Regions from separate parts of the Chromobacterium vaccinii genome, predicted to be linked through region 2. Evidence: riboswitches for the same ligand, from Rfam matches in the RefSeq annotation. Region 2 holds a riboswitch; the other holds the start of a gene.
The links. A riboswitch is a leader RNA that binds a small molecule or an ion and turns the genes downstream of it on or off. The one in region 2 is predicted to bind glycine.
Positions count from the first base shown of each region.

Region 1 (8,556 bases), 1.7 Mb from region 2:
TTATTTATTCATCAAAAAAGCGCCGCGCGACTGCCATCGCGAGCGCCTGCCATTGTAACAAACACGTCTCATTTCCTGACGCGTTTTTTGCTCACCGAGAAATCCGGCTCGGGCGATCCTGGCCCGATGCGCATCCCCGCAATGAAAAACAGGGCTGACGCCCTGTTTTCTTGGTTTGCGATCGCGCGCTCAGGCGGCCTGCTTGTGGGCGAACAGTCTGGCCATGCTGTGATGGTGCGGATGCCCATGGCTGAGATCCAGCGCGAACTCTTCCTGGTACGCCAGAGGCGTCAATCCGGAGAACTGCTCGCGCAGCTCGCCCGGCTGGTAGTAGTGGCGGACATAAGCCGCGGTTTCGCTGACGCCCCCGCCCGTTCCGGCGCAGCCGGGGTCGTCCACCATGAACACCGCGGCGAACAGATAGCCGCCCGGCTCCAGCCCCGCCATCATCGCCTGGGCCAGCCGCTCGCCGGCGGCGGCGTCGACATGGTCCAGCGCGGTATAGGCGACAATGATGCGGTAACGCTGCGGCTCGATTTCCAGCTCGGTCAGATTGACCACCTTGCCGCTGACATCCAGGCGCCGCCTATCGGCCTGCTCGCCCATCTTGGACACGGCCTCGGACGACTCGTCCACGCCGAACATGGAGAATCCGCGGTTCGCCAGGTACAGCGCGTTGCGTCCCTGGCCGCAAGCCAGGTCCAGCCCTCTGCCGCCGCCGCCCACGCCGTACTTCTCCAGGAAATACATCAGCGACAGCGCCGGCCGGTCACCATAAAACGAATCGTTCCCTCGATAAAAAGCATCAAAATTAGCGACACACATTTCCACTCACTCCCGCTCGCCTCTTGCTCAAATATGCGCCTGCGCGTCGTTCCCGCCAGGCGGCTTTGCATCCTTCTTAAGTGATAGTTCGAACGTGAACGTATGACTACTTAGTTATTATTTCTAAGTATTTACCCTTATACATTTATCAGACATAAAAAAACCGCCGGCAAAAACCGGCGGGTTGAGGCGGAACCGGCCAGGCCGGCAGGCGTTTACGCGTAGTTTTCCATGCCCGGGCAGCTGCATACCACGTTGCGGTCGCCGTAGACGTCGTCGATGCGGTTCACGCTCGGCCAGAACTTGTTCTCCAGCACGTAAGGCAGCGGGAACAGGCCCTGCTCGCGGCTGTACGGGCGGTTCCAGTCGCCGGCGATGTCGGCCTTGCTGTGCGGCGCGTTGCAGAGCGGATTGTTGTCCGCCGGCCATGCGCCGCTTTGCACCTGGTCGATTTCGGCGCGAATGGAAGCCATCGCCGCGATGAAGCGGTCCAGCTCGGCCTTGGGCTCGGATTCGGTCGGCTCTATCATCAGCGTGCCCGGCACCGGGAAACTCATGGTCGGCGCGTGGAAACCGTAGTCCATCAGGCGCTTGGCCACGTCCACCTCGGTCACCCCGGAAGCGGCCTTCAGCGGGCGCAGGTCGATGATGCACTCATGGGCGACGCGGCCGTTGGCGCCGGTGTACAGCACCGGGAAGTGCTCGGCCAGGCGGGTGGCCAGGTAGTTGGCCGACAGCAGCGCGTTTTCCGTCGCCTGTTTCATGCCCTCGGCGCCCATCATCGCGATGTACATATAGGAGATGGGCAGAATCGAGGCCGAGCCGAACGGCGCGGCCGACACCGCGGTCTGTCCTTCCACCGCGCCCGGCACCGGCGCCACCACGTGGTTGGCGATGAACGGCGCCAGGTGGGCCTTGAGGCCGATCGGGCCCATGCCCGGCCCGCCGCCGCCGTGCGGGATGCAGAAGGTCTTGTGCAAATTCATGTGCGACACGTCGGCGCCGATGTCGGCCGGGCGGGTCAGCCCCACCTGGGCGTTCAGGTTGGCGCCGTCCATGTAGACCTGGCCGCCGTGGGCGTGGACGATCTCGCAGATCTGTTTGATGCCCTGCTCGAACACGCCGTGGGTGGACGGATAGGTGATCATCAGCGCGGCCAGATTGGCGGCGTGCTGCTCGGCCTTGGCCTTCAGATCGGCCACGTCGACGTTGCCGGCATCGTCGCACTTCACCACCACCACCTGCATATTCATCATCTGCGCGGTGGCCGGGTTGGTGCCGTGCGCCGATTGCGGAATCAGGCAGATGTCGCGGTGGCCCTCGCCGCGCGACTCATGGTAGCGGCTGATGGCCAACAGGCCGGCGTATTCGCCCTGGGCGCCGGAGTTGGGCTGCATCGAGATCGCGTCGAAGCCGGTGATCGCCTTCAACTGCGTCTGCAGGCCTTCGATCAGCTGCAGATAGCCCACCGTCTGCTCGCGCGGCGCGAACGGGTGCATATTGGCGAATTCCGGCCAGGTGATCGGGATCATCTCGCTGGTGGCGTTCAGCTTCATGGTGCAGCTGCCCAGCGAGATCATCGAGTGGTTCATCGCCAGGTCGCGGTTTTCCAGCTTTTTCATATAGCGCAGCATCTCGTGCTCGCTATGGTGGGTGTTGAACACCGGGTGGGTCAGGATGGCCGACTCGCGCTTGAGCGCGGCCGGGATCGCGTCCTGGACGACAGCGTCCAAGGCGGCGAGGTCAGCCGGCTTGCCGGTGAACAGCTCGATCAGCTTGGCCAGGTCCGCCTCGGTGGCAGCTTCGTGGAAGGCCACGCCCAGCACGGTCTTGCCCACGCGGCGCAGGTTGTAGCCGGCGGCCAGCGCGGCGGCGTAGATGGCGTCGGCCTTGGACGCGTCCACCTGCACGGTGTCGAAGAAGCGGTCGAACGCCAGCTTGCCGCCGGCCTCTTTCACCGCGTGGGCGAAGATGGCGGCCAGGCGGTGGATGCGGGCGGCGATGCGCTGCACGCCTTCCGCGCCGTGGTAAACGGCGTACAGGCCGGCGATATTGGCCAGCAGCACCTGGCTGGTGCAGATGTTGGAGTTGGCCTTCTCGCGGCGGATGTGCTGCTCGCGGGTCTGCAGCGCCATGCGCAGCGCGGTCTTGCCCTTGGCGTCGATGGACACGCCGATGATGCGGCCCGGCGCCGAGCGCTTCATCTCATCCTTGAACGCGAAGTAAGCCGCGTGCGGGCCGCCGAAGCCCATCGGCACGCCGAAGCGCTGGGTGTTGCCCAGGGCGATGTCGGCCCCCATCTCTGCCGGCGACTTCAGCGCCACCAGCGCCATCACGTCGGCGGCGACGGCTACCACGCCGCCCTTGGCCTTGATGGCCGCGATGTGCGGGGTCAGGTCGATCAGATCGCCGGCTTCGCCCGGATACTGGAACAGCGCGCCGAAGTAATCGCCGTTGCCGGCCTCTTCCGGATGGCCTTGCACCAGCTCGAAACCGAAGTACTTGGCGCGGGTCTTCATCACGTCCAGCGTCTGCGGCAGCACGCGGCTGTCGACGAAGAAGCTGGCGGACTTGGACTTGGACACGCGCTTGGCCATCGCCATCGCCTCGGCGGCGGCGGTGGCCTCGTCCAGCAGCGAAGCGTTGGCCATTTCCAGGCCGGTCAGGTCTATCACCATCTGCTGGAAGTTCAGCAGCGCCTCCAGCCGGCCCTGGGCGATCTCGGCCTGGTACGGGGTATATGCGGTGTACCAGCCGGGGTTTTCCAGCACATTGCGCAGGATGACGGTGGGCGTCAGCACCGGGTAGTAGCCCAGGCCGATGAAGGACTTGTTGACCACGTTCTTGGACGCTACCGCCTTCAGCGCGGCCAGCGCCTCGGCTTCCGGCTGCGGCGAGGGCAGATCCAGGCGGCGGTTCAGGCGGATGTCGGCAGGCAGGGTCTGGTCGACCAGCGCGTCGATGGACGGCACGCCGACAGCGGCCAGCATCTCGGCGCGCTCGGCGTCGGACGGGCCAATGTGGCGGGCGATGAATTCGTGGCGATTGAAGAGTTCGGAGAGCGGCATGCTTGGGACTTCCTTCGTTGCGGCGGCCTGCGCGAGGCCGCGCCGGGAAAAACAACGCCCCGGCGTCTTGCGACGGCGGGGCGGTCAGGCTATCAGGCGCCGATTTCCTTGGCGTAGGCGGCGGCGTCCATCAGGCCGTCCAGATCCGCGGCGTTGGCCGGCTTGATCTTGAAGAACCAGCCGTCGCCGTACGGGTCGGAGTTGGCCAGTTCCGGCTCGCCTTCCAGCTCCTCGTTGACGGCGAGCACTTCGCCGGCGATCGGACAGTAGACGTCGGAAGCGGCCTTCACCGACTCCACCACGCCGGCCTGCTCATCCTTGGCCAGATTCGCGCCGGCTTTCGGCAGCTCGACGAAGACGATGTCGCCCAGCAATTCCTGCGCGTGCGCGGTGATGCCCACGGTGACGTAACCGTCGGCTTCCAGGCGCAGCCACTCGTGGCTGTCGACGTATTTCAGTTCGGCGGGAATGTTGCTCATCTTGAAGTTCTCCAGCTTAAGATCAGATCAATGGTGACGGCAGTCGCCTTGAGGCGCTGCCCGATTATTCGAAAACTTTCTTGCCGTTGCGCACGAAGGGCATCTTCACCACGCGCACATCGGTCAGCGTGCCGCGCAGGTCCACCTGGGCGCCGGCGCCGGTGGCGGCCGGCACGCGGGCGATGGCGATCGAGTGCTTGAGCGTCGGCGAGAAGGTGCCGCTGGTGATCACGCCTTCGCCCACGCCGTCCACCACCACCTTCAGTCCCTCGCGCAACACGCCGCGGCCTTCCAGCACCAGGCCCACCTGCTTCATCTTCACGCCGGCGGCTTTTTGCGCTTCCAGCGCCTCGCGGCCGTTGAACTTGCGCTCGGCCGGCTCCCAGGCGATGGTCCAGCCCATGCCGGCTTCCAGCGGCGACACGGTCTCATCCATATCGTGGCCGTACAGATTCATGCCGGCCTCCAGGCGCAGCGTGTCGCGCGCGCCCAGGCCGATCGGCGACACGCCGGCGGCTTGCAGTTGATTGAAGAAAGCGATGGCCTGGTCGGCCGGAACCATGATTTCCAGGCCGTCTTCGCCGGTGTAGCCGGTGCGGGCGTAGAACCATTCGTCCTGCGGCAGGCCCTGGAACACTTTCAGCGCGCGGATGGCGTCGGCCAGTTCCGGCTTCACAGCGCAGACTTTGTCTATGGCCTGGGGGCCCTGCACCGCCAGCATCGCCAGATCGCGGCGCACCTTGAGCGCCACGTCGAAGCCGGCCTTCTGGCTTTCCATCCAGGCCAGGTCTTTCTCGGTGGTGCCGGCGTTGACCACCATGCGGTAGCCGTAAGCAGTGAGATAGACGATCAGGTCGTCGACGACGGTGCCTTCCGGGGTCAGCATGCCGGAATACAGGGCCTTGCCCTCGAAGCCGAGCTTGGAGACGTCGTTGGCGATCAGTTTTTGCAGCCAGGCTTTGGCGTCGGAGCCGGTGATGTCGACCACCGTCATGTGGGAGACGTCGAACATGCCGGCGTCCGTGCGGACGATTTCGTGCTCTTTCAGCTGGGAACCGTAATGGATGGGCATTTCCCAACCGGCGAAATCGACCATCTTGGCGCCGGCGGCGAGGTGGGCTTGATACAGCGGAGTACGTTTCGGGGCCGTCATGGCGCGGTTCCTTCGAGCAAAGTGTGGATATCCTCTATCAACCACACCCCTCTGTCCCTGCACCTGAGATTTTCCGGCCGGATAAGCCGTTAGCCCCTTCGGTGGACGCCGCGCGGGCGCCGCTCTCCAGATTGCGCGAACCGGCTGCCGCCGGCCCGATGATACAGTCCTTTTGCCTGAGCGATTGCGGGTGCGCTTGCGCCTTCGGCGGCGGCCGAAAAGCCGCTCTCTCCTGTATGACCCGGCGATTATGGTGTCAATATCCGGGGCTTGGCAAGCCAATATTATTTCTATATCAAACAGTCTGAATAAATGTTTTTCAAGGAAAAAAACCGCTCATTTTCATACATCAAAATGGTTCGAAAACGAAAAAGCGCAGGCTGTCGCGCTGCGCTTTTTCACTGATCGGCACGCCGGTCAATCTGCGGCAAACCGCTCCTTCAACTGCCAGACATAGATGGGCAGGCCCATCAGCAACAGCAGCATGCCCCACATCACAATGTCGGCGCCGGAGCCGTACAGCGCCCACAGCGAGTAGACGAAGCCGATGCCGGCGAAGAAGCCGGGGGCGACGTAATCCTTGGGCGCGAACTCCTTGCCGCGCATCAGCATGATGGCGATCAGCGCCATCGAACAGAACGCATACGGCAGCAGCGTGGTGGCGGTGGCCAGCAGGATGATGAATTCGAAGATCTTCACCCCGCTGTCGCCGCCGGCGTACTTCATCGCCATCAGGATGGTGACCAGCGCGCTGGACAGCACCAGGCCGAAGATGGGCACGCCTGCCGCGTTGCGCTGGTCGAAGCGGCGGGGAAACAGGCCATCCTTGGCCGCGGCCGCCGGCACGTGCGCCTGCATCAGGCTCCAGCCGTTGAGCGCGCCGAAGCAGGACACCACTGCGCCGAAGCCCACCAGCCAGTAGCCCCAGTCGCCCCACATCAGCTTGGCCGCGTCGGCGAACGGCGCCTGCGAGGCGGCCAGCACATCGGCCGGCATCAGGCCCATCAGCGACACCGTGGACAGGATGTAGAGCACGGTGGCCAGCAGGGTGCCGATCACGGTGGCGCGCGGAATGGTCTTCTCCGGCTCCACCACGTCGCCGGCCGGCACCGACGCCGACTCCAGGCCGAGGAAGGCCCACAATGTCAGCGCCATGGTGGCGGACAACGAGGACAGCAAGGGCTTGTTGTGCGGGTTGAATGCGAGATTATCCGGCTGGAAATGGAAGAAACCGATGAAGGTAACCGCAGCCAGCGGCAGCAGCTTCAGCAGCGTGGTCACCACCGCCACAACGCCGGAGCTGCGCGCGCCGCGGCTGTTGATCCAGGTGACGATCCAGATCAGGCCGATGGCGACCGCGCCGGCCAGCGGCTCGTTGTGCCCCAATGCTGGGAAAAACACCTGCATATAGCTGGTGGCCGCCACCGCCAGCGCGGCGTTGCCGGCCCATAGCGCGATCCAGTAGCCCCAGGCGATCCAGAAGCCGGCGAAATCGCCGAAGCCCGCGTGGATGTAGGCGTACGGCCCGCCTTCGCGCGGCAGGATGGCGGACAGGCGGGCGAACACCAGCGCCAGGCAGATGGCGCCGCAGGAGGTCAGCAGCCAGCCCAACATCGACACGCCGCCGAACGGCGCCAACGAGGCCGGCAGCAGGAAAACGCCGGAGCCTATCATATTGCCCACCACCAGGGCGGTGCACATCCAGACTCCGAGCGAGCCCTTCTTTTGAGTGGAACTGTTTTCGTTCAAACCTGACTCTCCGTGGGAACGAAAGCATCGCGCGCCGGGGTAGTCACACCCGGCGTCAGACATGCGGAAAAGGTCAAAACCGCATCGGCAGGCCTATGGCCATGGCTTCAAGATAGCCGAAGCTGGAACGCTCGGCTGCGCCGCAGCCGGGTGCGGCCTGCCGCCGCGCCAAAAAAAGGGCGCATTAAAACACAGTTTTGACGTAAAAACATGTCGCATTGACGATTTTTTCAACAAAAACCGTTAGCAGACAGATGCTTATGCCATTCAAATGAAAAGTCGTCAGAAATGAGGGAGTTGCAAGGGACCGGCCGGCACGCGGCTCAATGACCAATTCGCCACCGCCCAGCGCCACAGCTCGTCCAGGCTCTCGCAACCCGCCGGCGGGCAATGGCCCAGCAGCTCAAGCGCCGCGCTCAGCTGCCGCGCGGCGTCGCGGGCCGATATCGCCGGCGCCAGCGTCTGCTTGGACAATTTCTCGCCGGCTGCGTTGGTCAGCACCGGCAGGTGGCAATAACCGGGCGCGGGCCGGCCAAGCGCGTCGTAAACCGCCAGCTGGCGCGGTGTGGACACCAGCAGATCGGCGCCGCGGACGATGTCGGTGACGCCCTGATCGGCATCGTCCACCACCACCGCGAGCTGATAAGCCCAGAAGCCGTCGGCGCGCAGCAGCACGAAGTCGCCGATGTCGCGCGCCAAGTCCTGCCGGTACCCGCCCTGCAGCCTGTCCTCCACCCCCCGCTCCCCCTCGGCTACGGCCAAGCGCCAGGCCCGGCCCGCGCGGCCATCGGGACAGCCCTGCCGGCAGGTGCCCGGATAAACGTAGCCATCCAAGCCGCGCCGGGCGTGCGCGGCGATCTCCTTGCGGGTGCAGCAGCAGGCGTAGGCATGGCCGGAGGCGGCCAACTGCTCCAGCGCGGCCCGGTACAAATCATGACGGCGGCTCTGGTAGACCACCTCCCTGTCCCATTCAAAGCCGAAAGCTTCCAGCGTGCGCAGGATGTCGTCGGCCGCGCCCGGCACCTCGCGCGGCGGATCCAGGTCCTCCATGCGCAGCAGCCACTGGCCGCCGCGGCTGCGCGCTTCCAGGTAGCTGCCGACGGCGGTGCTGAGCGAGCCCGCGTGCAGCAGGCCTGTTGGACTGGGGGCGAAACGGCCCCGATAGATTACATTGGACATCATGAGGGATTTGCCGGAGCGTCAGAAAGGAAATTTATCGCTAAAATAACGATTATCCCGAATCACGATCCAGTCTTAAACTGAGGGTACGCGAATGACGTAC
Region 1 covers NZ_CP017707.1:1,713,969-1,722,524, forward strand. Annotated here, with positions in the region: gene BKX93_RS07885 (class I SAM-dependent methyltransferase) at 190-750, opposite strand; gene gcvP (aminomethyl-transferring glycine dehydrogenase) at 1,041-3,893, opposite strand; gene gcvH (glycine cleavage system protein GcvH) at 3,986-4,372, opposite strand; gene gcvT (glycine cleavage system aminomethyltransferase GcvT) at 4,437-5,525, opposite strand; glycine riboswitch at 5,567-5,665, opposite strand; glycine riboswitch at 5,680-5,770, opposite strand; gene BKX93_RS07905 (amino acid permease) at 5,943-7,226, opposite strand; gene gluQRS (tRNA glutamyl-Q(34) synthetase GluQRS) at 7,557-8,441, opposite strand; gene fdxA (ferredoxin FdxA) at 8,548-8,556, shown strand, end outside.
Region 1: another riboswitch for glycine. It lies ahead of gcvT (glycine cleavage system aminomethyltransferase GcvT); the one in region 2 lies ahead of BKX93_RS00285 (trimeric intracellular cation channel family protein).

Region 2 (8,556 bases):
TCGCCTGCGGTGCGCGCCTTCATCGACTTCGTCTCGGAACAGCTGATCAGCGAGGAAATGGCCGGCGACTGGCAGCGCGCGGACATCCGCCCGGCATGACAATTGCTTCACCCCCGGTTTCCCGCACCCGATAGTTGAAGACATGTTCACGCTGCGCCCGCTGGCCGAAACCGACTCCCTGGAACAACTGACCGAGCTGCTGCACCGCGCCTACGCCCAACTGGCCGCGATGGGCCTGCACTACACCGCGGTGGACCAAAGCGTGGCCGTGACCCGCCGTCGCATCGCCAGCGGCCACTGCCTGCTGGCATGGCGCGGGAATGAGCTGGCCGGCACCATCACGGTGCATCATCCGCAACCGGCCTCGCCCTGCCCGCAATTCCGCCAGCCGGACGGAGCGGTGCTGATGCAGTTCGGCGTCGATCCCGCCTGGCAAGGCTGCGGTCTAGGTTCGCAGCTGATGGATGCCGCAGAGGCCTGGGCCCGCAGCCAGTGCTATCTTCGCATCCGCCTGGACACCGCCCAGCCCGCCTCCCATCTGGTGGAACGCTACGGCAAGCGCGGCTACCGCGTCGAGGCGCCGCTGCAATGGCCGGACAAAGCCTACGCCAGCGTGGTGATGGTCAAGGAACTGGAAAAGGAACTGGAAGCGGCCGCCGCGACTCGAACCTCTGTTTGCGCTGCAACAAATTGATGGCTGCGCGCCACATATCGGCGCCAGACCATTCGCATTTATTGCATCGCAGCAGATAACGAGTACAGTGACGGCCATGGCTCGCGATGAGCCGTCGCGTCTTTTCCTACCGTTCAAGAACAAGGGGTTGCAATGTGGTCAACTGCTGCAGTTCAAGGCGGGAAGTTCCCGTTCCCTCAACCGTTGTTTGATTACTGGCTGGACGCCTGCCAGCGCGGAATCCTGTATTGGGACACGCTGTACCGCCGCGGCGAAGCCTACCTGGAGCACTGCGAAAGCGGCAAACCGCCGGTGCTGGTTTTCGACTACCGCATCATCATGGACGCCCGCGAGCTGCCCGATCCGGCCAACTACGCGCTGGCGGCGATCCAGCCGCCGTCTAACTGCCCGCCCACCGATCCCGCCAAACGCCCCTTCGTCGTCATCGACCCCCGCGCCGGCCATGGGCCGGGCATCGGCGGCTTCAAGATGGACAGCGAGATCGGCATCGCGCTGCAACAGGGCCATCCCTGCTATTTCGTGATGTTCTTCCCCCAGCCGGTGCCGGGCCAGACCATAGAAAGCGTGGCCAAGGCCGAAGGACACTTCCTCAAGCGCGTCAACGAGCTGCACCCGGACAGCGACGGCAAGCCCTTCGTGATCGGCAACTGCCAGGGCGGCTGGGCGTTGGCGATGCTGGCGTCGGTGGCGCCGGAGCTGGTCGGCCCCATCCTGCTGGCCGGCTCGCCGCTGTCGTACTGGGCCGGCGTGCGCGGCAAGAATCCGATGCGCTATGCCGGCGGCCTGAACGGCGGCACCTGGACCGCGTCGCTGGCCGGCGATCTGGGCAATGGCCATTTCGACGGCGCCCACCTGGTCGAGAACTTCGAGAAGCTGGATCCGGCCAACACCCTGTGGAAAAAGTCCTACAACCTGTACGCCAAGATCGACACCGAGCCGCAGCGCTATCTGGACTTCGAGCGCTGGTGGGGCGGCCATTACCTGCTGAACAAGGCGGAAATGGAGTGGATCACCCAGAAGCTGTTCGTCGGCAACGAGCTGGTCCACGGCAAGATCACCAGCCATGACGGCAAGGCCCGGGTGGACATGCGCAACATCCGCTCGCCCATCATGGTGTTCTCGTCCTGGGGCGACAACATCACCCCGCCGCAACAGGCGCTGAACTGGATCGCCGATCTCTACGACAACGCCGAGGACATCCGCAACAACGAACAGACCATCGTCTACTGCCTGCACAACAAGGTGGGCCACCTCGGCATCTTCGTGTCCGCCGGCGTCGCCAACAAGGAACACAGCGAATTCGCCAGCGCGCTGGACCTGATCGACGTGCTGGCCCCCGGGCTGTACGAGGCCGTCATCGAGGACATCGCGCCGGACGCGCCGGGCCAGGAGTACATCGAGGGCCGCTACATCATCCGTTTCGAGGCCCGCGACGTATCCGACATCCTGGCGCTGGACGACGGCCGCGACGACGAGCGCGCTTTCGAAGTGGTGAAGCGGGTATCCGAGATCAACCAGGGCCTGTACGACCGCTACGTCTCGCCTACGCTGCGCGCCGCCAGCAACGAGGCTGGCGCCCGCCTGCTGCGCGAGCTGCACCCGGCCCGGCTGGAACGGACGCTGGTCTCGCCGAAAAACCCGTGGCTGTGGTGGCTGCCGGACCTGGCCGACAAGGTGCGCGCGCAGCGCCGGCCGTTAGCGGCCGACAATCCGCTGTGGCTGTGGCAGGAACAGGTGTCCGGCTTCATCGTCCAGTCGCTCGACCATTACCGCGATCTGCGCGACGCCGCGCAGGAGCAGCTGTTCCGCGCGATCTACGAATCGCCGCAGCTGGCCACCCTGGTCGGCGTCGCGCCGGCCGGCGAGCCGCGCAGCCAGGCGCTGACCTGGGAAAGCCGCGAACTGGCCCGCCTGAAGCGCGAAGCGCTGGACCCCAGCTTCGAGCAAGGCACGCTGGCAGACGGCTTCGTGCGGCTGCTGCTCTACGTCAGCATCGGCATAGGCGTGGTGGACGAACGGCCCTTCAACGCCATCCGCCGGGTGATGCGCGACGTGCGCCACGAATACCCGCTGACGCTGATGCAATTGAAGGACATCGTCCGCCACCAGGTGGCGCTGGTGCGGCTGGACGCGCCGCGCGCGCTGCGCGGCCTGCCCCTGCTGCTGCCGGATGCCCGCCGCCGCCATCAAGCCTGGCTGTTGGCCCGCGATCTGCTGGCGCTGAACGGTCCCATCCCGGCCGAGCACCAGGAGCGGCTGGACCTGGCGGCCAAGACGCTGGAACTCGACGCCGCCGCCGCGCTCCGCGCCGCCTCTTCCTCAAAGAGGACTGAAGCGGAGACTGCGGCCGATTCGCCGGTCCTTGCCGAGACCGCCCCCGCCGTTTATCCCTCCGCGGCCAAACCCGTCGCCGGCACAGCCGTTTCTGCGAAGGCAGCGACAAGCAAACCCGCCCCGGCGAAACCCGTGCCAGTTGCCAAGCCATCGGCGAAAACCGTCAAACCGGCAGCAAGCAAACCGGCCACAGCGAAGCCCTCGCCGGCAGCCAAAACGCTTGGAAAAACCGCCAAGCCCGCGGCGCCGAAGCCAACGCCGGACCAAAGCAAGCCGATAGCCAAGCCTGCCGCGCGGACAAGCGCTGCGGGAAAGCCTACTGGCAAGGCCAACGGCCAGGCGCCAGGCGCGTCTCCGGCCGCTTCCGCGCCCGGCAAGCGAGGCAAGGCGTAAGCCATGCGCGGGAACCGGGGCGACTCGGTTCCCGCATTGACTATTGCAATAGCGAAAGCTAATATTCCGGTTCTGCGGGAGAGAGGGGCAATGCCCCCGCCGAAGACGCAAGCTCCCATAATCGCTCAGGCAAACGTACCGCAGCGCAGTATAGATTCAAGCCGATTGGAGAGAGGCCGCCGCGCGCGGCCCACCGAAGGGGCAAGCGGCCAAAGGCCGCGCAACTCTCAGGTAAAAGGACAAGGGGAGAGGCTGTTACCCAACCCGGAAACCGTCCAGGAGTTTGCCTTGTCCGCTCATCCATGCCTCGGCGCGAGCCTTTCGCGCCTCATTTCCGTTTTCCGCCATCCGCGCGCCATCGCTCCGGCTGGCGTTCCATCGTTCCACCCCCATAAGATTTCATCATGCTGACCCTGATCTACCTGATCGCCATCACCGCGGAAGCGATGACCGGCGCGCTGGCGGCCGGCCGCCGCCACATGGACATTTTCGGCGTAGCCGTCATCGCCTTCCTCACCGCGCTGGGCGGCGGCACCGTGCGCGACATCGTGCTGGGCCGCTATCCGATAGGCTGGACCCAGCATCCGGAATACGTGCTGCTGGTGGTGGCCGGCGGCCTGGCCGCGGTCCTGGTCGCCCGCTACATGCGCCATCTGAACCGCCTGTTCCTGATCCTGGACGCGCTGGGCCTGGTGGCGTTCACCATCATAGGCTGCGACGTGGCGCTGGGCATGGGCTACCACCCGGTCATCATCGTGATGGCAGGGATGATCACCGGCATCGCCGGCGGCATCCTGCGCGACGTGCTATGCAACCGCGTGCCCATCGTGTTCCGCCGCGAGCTGTACGCCAGCGTGTCGCTACTGGTGGCCATCCTGTACCTGGGCCTCAACCATCTGGCCATGCCCCACGACTGGAACGTGATCGCCAGCTTCGCCTTCGGCCTGGCGCTGCGCCTGGTCGCGCTGTGGCGCGAATGGCAGCTGCCGGTGTTCGCCTACAGGCACGACCACCACTGATCCCCAAGACAAACACCCCGCCCTGGCGGGGTGTTTCGCATTCCGGGCACCCGCGCCGCGCCGCCGCAAGCTCCAGACCCGGCGTGCCCTGCGCCCCGCGCGCAAATGACAATGGATATTTGACACACGCCAGCCACCCAATGTAAATAATAGGCCCCTGATATCCCGCCGCTGACCAGCCGACATCACCATGCACATTTCCGGTCCCGCCTTTCGCCGCCTTATCCTGCGCCTGCCGCTGGCCATCCCCGCGCTCTTGATCTGCTATCTGCTCGCCGCGCTGGCGCTGGGACTGCTGCCCAGCAACCGCGGCTGGGCTCCGCCCGCGAACGGCATACCCATCTACCTGGACAGCAACGGCGTGCACACCAGCGTGATCATGCCGGTCAAGACCGATGCGCAGGACTGGACCGCCGCCTTTCCTCCGGAACACATCCGCCGCCCAGACCTGTACGCGCGCTCGCCCTACATCTCCATCGGCTGGGGCAGCAAGGTATTCTTCCTGACCATACAAAACTGGGAAGACCTTAGCGCCGGCAAGGCATTGGCCGCGCTGGCGTTCGACCAAAGCGTGCTGCACGTGGAATACCTGCCCCAGCCCAAGGAGGGGAAGGACACCCGGCGCATCCTGATCAGCCCGGAACAATACCGCCGGCTGGCGGACTTCATCCGCCAAAGCGCGCCGCTCGACGCCCACGGCCGGACCTTGCAGGAAACCGGACACCATTACGGCGACAACGACGCCTTCTACGCCGCCCATGGCCGCTACAACCCCATCGTCACCTGCAACCAATGGACGCGCGACGCGCTGGCCGAGGCCGGCGTGCGCACCGCGCTGTGGTCCCCTTTTGTCCAGCCGCTGTTCTGGCAACTGGAAAAGTGATCGCCTCTCTTACTTGAGCAGCGCGCGCAAGGCCTTGACCACCGCCGAATCAGGCTTGGGGCCGATATCCTCGGTGGAAGCGGCGATCCGGCCCTGCCGGTCCGTCACCACGATGCGGGTGGAGTGGTTGATCTCGCCGCTATCCAGCCGCCGATAGCGTATGCCCAGCGCGGCCGCCACGCCGCGGGTGTCTTCGTCGGACTTACCCACCGCCAATAGCCAGTTCCGCGCCGGGATCCCATGCTCGCCGGCGAGGTGCGCCAGGCTTGCCGGCGTGTCGCCCCCCGGATTCAGGCTCACCATCAGCACCGTCGCCCGATCCCGCTCCCGGGCCGGCAGCGCGGCGATGATGGATTTCACGCCCCCCATCACGATCGGACAAGCCAGTTTGCAATCGCCGTAGAACATGGTGATCAGCGCCGGCTTGCCGGACAGATCCGAGAACTGCAGCGCATCGCCGCGCTGCGTGGTCAGCGGCGCGTCCAGCCGGTACAGCGAGTCGCCCGGCAGATCATTCCCCGCCCAGGCCCCGCTCGACGCCAGCGCCAGCAAACATGCGGCCAGGCCGCTTTTCCATCCCCTCATGACTTTTCCTCCGGTTCATCCCTGGCGCAGCGAAAGCCCACCGTGCCCACGGTGTCGGCGGCGTTCAGCGCCGCCAGCATCGCGATGCGCATCAGGATCGCGTAGTTTTCCCGGTCGCCCAGCGACAAGGCCGCCGCGCCGCAGGTGGCCAGTGTGCGCTGCTCCCCCTGGGAGCGGCTGTCGCTGGTGACGAACAGGCCGTTGAAATCCTCCACCCACTCGTAGATGGAGCCATGCAAGTCGCTGACGCCCCAGACATTGGGCTCCCGCCCCACCGGCGCCAGCAGCCGTCCAGTCGGCTGCGCGTACCATTGCAGAATGCGCGCCCGCCACTGCGGATCATCCCGGGCGTCGCGGCGCCCGGCATCGGCCGCCGCCGCCATCTCCCACTCGTGCCACGTCGGCAGCCGCGCGCCTTCGCTGCGGCAATAGGCGCGCGCCGCATGCCAGCTGACACGAGTGACCGGCGCATCCGCCGGCAGATCGCCAAAATCGTCCGCGGCGCGCCAGTCGGCGAGATATCCCGCCCCGGCATACAGGGCGGGAACCACCCCGCGCCGCCACTCAGGATGCACCTGCGCAAAGCGCAGGAACTCGCCGTTGGTGACGGGCCTCGCCCTCAGCCGGTATGGCTTGACCGCTACGGTCGCGCCATCCGGAGACAAGGCGCTGCGAAAAGCCCCGCCGGATACCGCCGCATAGTCGGCTGCCGGCGCCGTCTGGCACGCCAAGAGCCCGCAACACGCCAGCGCGAGCGCCAGGCGCGCGCTCATTGCCGCTGTGCCCGCAGCGTCTTCACCTCGTCCACCGTGACCACGGGCTTGCCATGGTTGAATTGCGCGCTGACATAGTTGAGCACGTCGGCCACCTCCTGGTCCGACAAGTCCAGCGCGGGCATCACGCCGTTGTAATTGACGCCGTTGACGGTGATCGGCCCCGCGCGGCCGCCCAGGATGATTCTGGCCGCCTCCAGCGGACGCTTCTGGATCAGATCGGAATTGGCCAGCGGCGGGAACACGCCATCCAGCCCCTGGGCATTGGCCTGGTGGCAGGCCACGCAGTTCTTGCTGAACACCGCCCGGCCATGGTCGGCCGGCGCGGCCTCGTGCGTTTGCGGCGGCTCGGCGTTGACCGGCGCGTCTTCGCCCGGGGAAGGTTTCGCCAAAACCGGCGACGCCGCGCCCAGCGCGCTGATCACGCCCTTGGAATAGATGTCGGGCCGCTCGGGGCCGCTGACCGTCAACAGGCCGATCGCCCCCTTGTTGAAGGCCCGCGTCAGCGAGTGGTCGACCAGGGTCAGGCTGCCCGGCACCCTCGGCGTGAACTCGACGATGGCCGAGCCGCCGGCGGGAACCATCGTAGTCTGCACATTGCGCTGGAAATGGGCGCTGCCCTCGTTGTACACCTTGTCGAAGATCGCGCCGATGATGTGGAAGCTGGAAGCAAGGTTGGGGCCGCCGACGCCGAAATAGATCCGGACCTTTTCGCCGGCCTTGGCGGTCAGCGCCTTGTTGCCGGCCAGCGCCCGGTCGGCGCCGTTGAACAGCACATAGGTCGGCTTTTCATCTATCGCCTTCTGCATGTCGAAGGGCTGCAGCCCGCCGGCCCGATACCCGGTGCCGGTGTAGAATTCGCCCTGCATCACGTAGTACTCGCGGTCCACCTTGGGCAGCGGTTTTTCCGGCTCCACCAGAATCATGCCGTACATGCCGTTGGCGATGTGCATGCCCACCGGCGCAGTGGCGCAGTGGTAGACATAGAGGCCCGGATTCAGCGCCTTGAAGCTGAACACCGCCTGGTTGCCCGGCGCCACCAGCGTCTGCGGCGCGCCGCCGCCCGGCCCGGTGACCGCGTGCAGGTCGATGTTGTGCGGCAGCTTGTTGCTGGCCAGATTCTTCAGATGCAGCTCCACGGTATCGCCGGTCCTCACCCGTATCATCTTGCCGGGCACCGTGCCGCCGAAGGTCCAGAACATGTAGCGCGAGCCCGGCGCGATCTCGCGCTCCACCTCCTCCACCGTCAAATCCACCACCACCCGGGCCGGCGTCTTGCGCATGATCGGCGGCGGCGTCATGGGCGGCGCCACCAGCGCCTGATGGACGATAGGCAAGGGCCCTGCGCCCGCCGGCGCGGCCAAACAGGACAGCGCCGCCGTCAAAACGCCGGACAAGGGGAATCCGTTCTTCAGCAATCTTTTCACCGCAACACTCCTCGCCTGATATCGGCGAGCCGGAGGCGAATGCAGCAAGGACGCAGCCGCCGGACACGCCAGACTGATACCGTGGGCGCAAGGGCCCGCCTTAAAATGCATAATTAATACATGTTAAAGTCTGCCGGATTGGACTCACCAGGAAAATATCAATGGCATGATTGCTTGATGCAGAACAAGTCGCCGCTAAGCGCCCGTCGCTTTTTAGCGAAAGCCAGGGCTGAACAGACGGTAGACAAAAGTGAACATTCAGATGGATAAAATCAGAACATGCCCAACCGAGCCAAGCCGATGCAACCATGCGCCTCTCGACGAAGCCGTCAAAAATAATCCAATAATATCATTGCGTTACGCCTTTAATTCTGATTGATCGTCAAGGCTAAATTCGACAAAACATGGATTCAAACCGTCCTGGCATTCACCCTGGCTAAAATTGGCC
Region 2 covers NZ_CP017707.1:61,713-70,268, reverse strand. Annotated here, with positions in the region: gene BKX93_RS00300 (LysR substrate-binding domain-containing protein) at 1-99, shown strand, start outside; gene BKX93_RS00295 (GNAT family N-acetyltransferase) at 143-694, shown strand; gene BKX93_RS00290 (DUF3141 domain-containing protein) at 878-3,421, shown strand; glycine riboswitch at 3,487-3,572, shown strand; glycine riboswitch at 3,577-3,674, shown strand; gene BKX93_RS00285 (trimeric intracellular cation channel family protein) at 3,826-4,440, shown strand; gene BKX93_RS00280 (TIGR02117 family protein) at 4,631-5,323, shown strand; gene BKX93_RS00275 (SCO family protein) at 5,333-5,908, opposite strand; gene BKX93_RS00270 (formylglycine-generating enzyme family protein) at 5,905-6,681, opposite strand; gene nirK (copper-containing nitrite reductase) at 6,678-8,108, opposite strand; gene BKX93_RS24300 (hypothetical protein) at 8,466-8,556, opposite strand, start outside.